DNA from 2 places in the Blautia sp. HCP3S3_H10_2 genome. Region 2 is predicted to be linked to the other one. Evidence: predicted binding sites of a transcription regulator. Region 2 holds the regulator's gene; the other holds the start of a gene.
What was found. The regulator Rex, encoded in region 2, represses fermentation and respiration genes when NADH is low (regulators of the CRP and FNR family bind a similar motif). The targets are predictions, from matches to a motif close to ATTGTTAANTANTTAACAAT.
Positions count from the first base shown of each region.

Region 1 (2,485 bases), on a different contig from region 2:
CGCCGTTTCCGTTCTTTCTCAGGTTATACATGCAAAGTGGACAGGCTGTGATCAGCATGTCTGCCTCGAAGCCTTTTGCACTGTCCATGATCTTTTCACACATATTCTGTGCCATGTCTTTTTCTTTCAGGGAAATATAGCCGCCGCAGCACTCATTACGGTATGGATAAACTACCGGCTCTGCACCCAGGGCACGAATAAAATCTTCCATAATAGTCGGGTTTTCCGGATTGTCAAATGCCATGATCTTGCCAGGTCTTAAAAGCAGGCAGCCATAGTAGGCGCCGATTTTTTTGCCTTTTAAAGGATTGACTACTTTCTTTTTGATCTCATCAAATCCAACTTCATCGCGGAGCACTTCCAGATAATGAAGGACATTTGTCTCTCCCTCATACGGAGTATCCAGTTTCAGATAGTTATTGGCTCTCGTGCGGATGTCATCCACATTTTTCATGTCGTCATTCACACGTTTGAGCACATGATGACAGGCTGAACAGACCGTGATCAGATCCTGTCCTTTTTCTTTTGCGTCATTTAAAGCACGGACGGAAGAAAGCTTGGTAGCAATTTCATCGCTGCCAAGGGGATATACACCCCCGCAGCACTGCCAGTCTTCTATCTCTTCCATTTCGAAGCCCAGTGCTTTCGCAGAAGCTCTGGCATAGGCATCCAGATCTTTTGCCTTATTCTTCAGGGTACATCCTGGATAATAACTGTACTTCATGCTTCTTGTTCCTTTCTTATTCCTACAACTCTTACAGTTCGATCTGTGCGATTACTTCTTTCAGCGCATCTGCACTCTTTCTCAGCAACGCTACCTCTTCTTTGTTCATGCGCATCTGAACTTTTCCCTGGATACCATTTGGACCAACAAGGGTAAGAGTACTCAGGCACACATCCTCAATTCCGTACTCACCATGAAGCATGGAAGATACAGTTGCGAGGGAATCAGAAGCAGCCAGGATCAGGCCTACCAGCTGGCAGACAGTTGCAGATACAGCGTAGAAGGTTGCGCCTTTCTTTGCAATTACTTTTCCGCCGGATTTCTGAACGTATTCAAGCATGGCTTCTTTGTCCAATGGTTTTACATCTTTACCGTGAGCTTTCATTTCTTCATAATACTCATCAGTGCTGAGGCCGGAAATGTAAGCACCTGTCCATGGAATAAAGGATGTATCGCCGTGTTCTCCGAAAACATATGCGTGAATATTTCCCTGTGCCACCTGGAAATGCTCGGAAAGTCCGTAGCGAAGTCTTGCTGTATCAAGGATGGTTCCAGAGCCCATGATCTGATTCTCCGGAAGTCCGGAAATCTTGGTAAACACATAGGTCATAATGTCTACCGGATTGCTTACGATGATATACTTTGCATTTGGAGCTTCTTTTACGATCTGGGGAGTAATGCTCTTCAGAATGTTTACGTTTGTCTGAGTAAGCTCAATTCTGGTCTGTCCAGGTTTGCGGGCAATTCCGGATGTAATGATTACGATGTCAGAATCTTTTGCGTCTGCGTAATCTCCGGCTACCAGAGATACAGGGCTTCTGAAGCAGGTTCCCTGCTCAATGTCCATAACCTCGCCTTCCACCTTCTCCTTGTTGATGTCGATCAGAACAATCTCGGAAGCGATCTCGTCGTGTGCCAGTGTGTACGCAATTGTGGAGCCAACGCTTCCAGCTCCGATAATGGTGATTTTGCTGCTCATAAAAAACTCCTTTCATGGGGTTTGTGAGATTGTGTCAACTTTCCACTTCATTTGGTTACTTTTCCGTGGGATTCGTTGGTTTTCCCTGTGTGATGCCCTTTGTTTCTTGTTTATTTTTTAACAATCACAGTTAGAAAAAAAGCGGGTAAAACTTTATTTTCTGCCTTGTGACATGGGCTAAACCAGAAACACAGATGATTTTCCGCCTGTTTTCCTGGTTCAAGTCATGTCACTTTTTGTTTATTTATAAACATTTCTCAACAAAAGGACGTTTCCCTCTTGGTCTCCGCATAAAATATTTGTTTTTTCCGCTTTCATTAAGATACCACAATGATAATCTTTTAACAACTACTTTTTGAAATTTTTTATTATTTTCCAAGTGTTCTACATATTGCACAAATTCATTTCTGTGTTTTTATTTATTTTTTATATTGCACTCACTTGCTATTTAATGTGCTGGATGTCGATTCCCGGACGCGGTCTGGCAATGTATATTCACCGCCGTGCGGAGCAACGTTCCGGCAAGCTAATGACTAACTACGACTAAGACGCTCAGGAGAGCCTTCGCGCCTAAGTCTCCGTAAGTCATGGATCTCGCCTCCACTAAAACCGCTCCTGAAATGCACGGCTACGTGAATATACATTACCAGACCGCTGGTTATCGACAACTGCAACTAACCAAACAGGAGTTTATCGGCTGGAATACAAGCATCGCACAGCTATTAATTGTAGTGGGGCACTTTCAGTTACCAGTTACTCACGACTGAAAGCAATTAGTTCTA
Region 1 is NZ_JBQKCL010000008.1:163,714-166,198, forward strand. It holds gene ACTQWB_RS10835 (CoB--CoM heterodisulfide reductase iron-sulfur subunit B family protein) at 1-724, opposite strand, end outside; gene ACTQWB_RS10840 (L-lactate dehydrogenase) at 756-1,703, opposite strand.
Region 1: a site for Rex is predicted at 1,809-1,828, ahead of ACTQWB_RS10840 (L-lactate dehydrogenase). Genes of this name have one in related genera too.

Region 2 (2,485 bases):
CGCGACCACAATCTCCCCTGCATACGCTCTGCCTGGAAAAAGGCACAGTCCCCGTTTACGGTAAGCAAACGTCACTGTAACATCTGCTGCAAAAGCAATTCCCAGAACAGCTCCAGTGTCTCCATCTATACCGGATGGAGTGTCCACTGCCATTTTATAAGCTTCTGACTGGTTCATACTGCTGATCACGGATCTGTAGTGTCCTTCGATTTCCCTTGAAAGTCCTACGCCGAAAATCCCGTCTACTATAACAGTATATTCATCCCATACCGGGTTATTCGTTACCGGCACCTGATAGCTCATGGCAATTTCCCACTGGTGTCTGGTTTCTTCTGTCATTTTATCCGGATTTCCTGCAAGATAGATTTCTGTCTGAACTCCATCCAGAAAAAGGAGCCTGGCAATGGCAATTCCATCCCCTCCGTTATTGCCGGATCCGCAGACCACCAGCACGCGCGCTTTTCCATACTGTCCACTCTGGCTTCTCTTTTTCAGATAATCCTGTATTACTTCCTCGGTGGCAAGTGCTGCCCGTTCCATCAGCACCAGGGAGGGAATATGCATATTCCGGATCGTGCCTTGGTCAAGCTGCTTCATCTGACTGCAGGTCACAATTTTTTTCATAAGGGACTCACTCCTTTATAACATATGCAAAACTGCCGCCCGGTCTCCTGTAAATCTTTCTGCGAGACAGGCAGCAGTCCTCATTGACCTTCTATTATTTCTCTTTATGCTCATTACGGTACTGGCTTAAATTATAAGACAGTGTCATCAGGCTCTCTGACAGATGCACATTCTCTACGATCACATCCTCAGGAGCATCCAGATCGGTATGGGCAAAATTCCAGATCGCCTTGATTCCATTTTCGATCAGGATCTTCGCCATCTCCTTGGCTTTATTCTTCGGAAGAGTCAGAATGGCGATTTCCACCTGATTCTCTCTTAAAAATTCCGGGAGCTTACTGATCATCTGTATCTCAATTCCCCGGACTGAAATGCCCTCCAAAACCGGGTTCACATCAAAGATTCCTACCAGACGAAAGCCTCTCTTCTCGAAATCCCCGTAATTGGCAAGTGCCTGACCCAGATTACCGGCACCCAGAATGATCATAGGGTGAATAGTGTCAAGCCCTAATATCTTACCAATCTCTGTGTAAAGATACTCCACATTATATCCGTATCCCTGCTGTCCGAAGCCACCAAAATTATTCAGGTCCTGACGGATCTGAGACGCCGTCACGTGCATCTTCTTACTCAGATCATTCGAAGAGATACGCTCCACTTTCTCTTCCATCAGCTCCCCCAGATAGCGGTAATACCTTGGCAGTCTCTTGATCACTGCTTTTGAGATTTCTTTCGCCTCCAAAATGTTCCCCTCCTTGTTTCCGCTGCCTATACTTTCCGCGTAACACTATGTCAATTATACCTAAATGTTATTTTCTTGTCAATTAAACTTGTGCAGAATTACAAATTTTTGCGGATTTTTTTATAAATTGACAATTATTCTTTCAAAAAAACAATTTTTCAAGTATAATATACTGTCAGGACAGAAGCTATTTTGTACCTGATTTGATTTAACAGACTGCCAGACAGATCTGTTTTTAAGGAGGAAATTATGATTTTATCATGTCAGAGCATCTGCAAATCCTTTGGTGAAAAAGTGATTCTTAAAGATGCTTCCTTTCACATAGAAGAACGGGAAAAGGCAGCCCTGATCGGCAATAACGGCGCTGGTAAAACAACTCTTCTGCGCATTATCATGCAGGAGATTTCCGCTGATTCCGGGAATGTTGTCATCGCCAAAGATAAAAAGCTGGGGTACCTTGCCCAGTACCAGGATATCCACGGCCATCACACCATCTATGAAGAGCTGATGACCACCAAGCAGTACATTCTGGATATGGAAGAAAAGATCCGTTCTCTGGAACAGGAAATGAAATATGTAGCCGGCGAGAAGCTGGAAAGCCTTATGAACAGCTACACTCGCCTGACCCATCAGTTCGAATTAGAAAATGGCTACGCTTACAAAAGCGAGATCGTAGGCGTCCTGAAGGGTCTTGGATTTGAAGAGGAGGATTATAATAAACAGATTGAAAATCTGTCCGGTGGCCAGAAAACCCGCGTTGCCCTTGGAAAGCTTCTGATCTCCAAGCCTGACATCCTGCTTCTGGATGAGCCTACCAACCATCTGGATATGGAGAGTATCGCATGGCTTGAGACCTATCTTCTCAATTACCCGGGTGCTGTATTTATTGTCTCCCATGACCGTTATTTTCTGGACAAAGTAGTCACCAAGATCGTAGAGATCGAGGCTTCACAGATGAGGATGTATGACGGCAATTATTCCGCTTATGCCCTTAAGAAGGCCCAGCTCCGTGATGCCCAGTATAAGGCTTATCTGAACCAGCAAAGAGAGATCAAGCACCAGGAAGCGGTTATTACCAAGCTGCGCTCCTTTAACCGCGAAAAATCCATCAAACGTGCT
Region 2 is NZ_JBQKCL010000002.1:92,946-95,430, forward strand. It holds gene ACTQWB_RS02465 (NAD(P)H-hydrate dehydratase) at 1-624, opposite strand, end outside; gene ACTQWB_RS02470 (redox-sensing transcriptional repressor Rex) at 719-1,366, opposite strand; gene ACTQWB_RS02475 (ABC-F family ATP-binding cassette domain-containing protein) at 1,616-2,485, shown strand, end outside.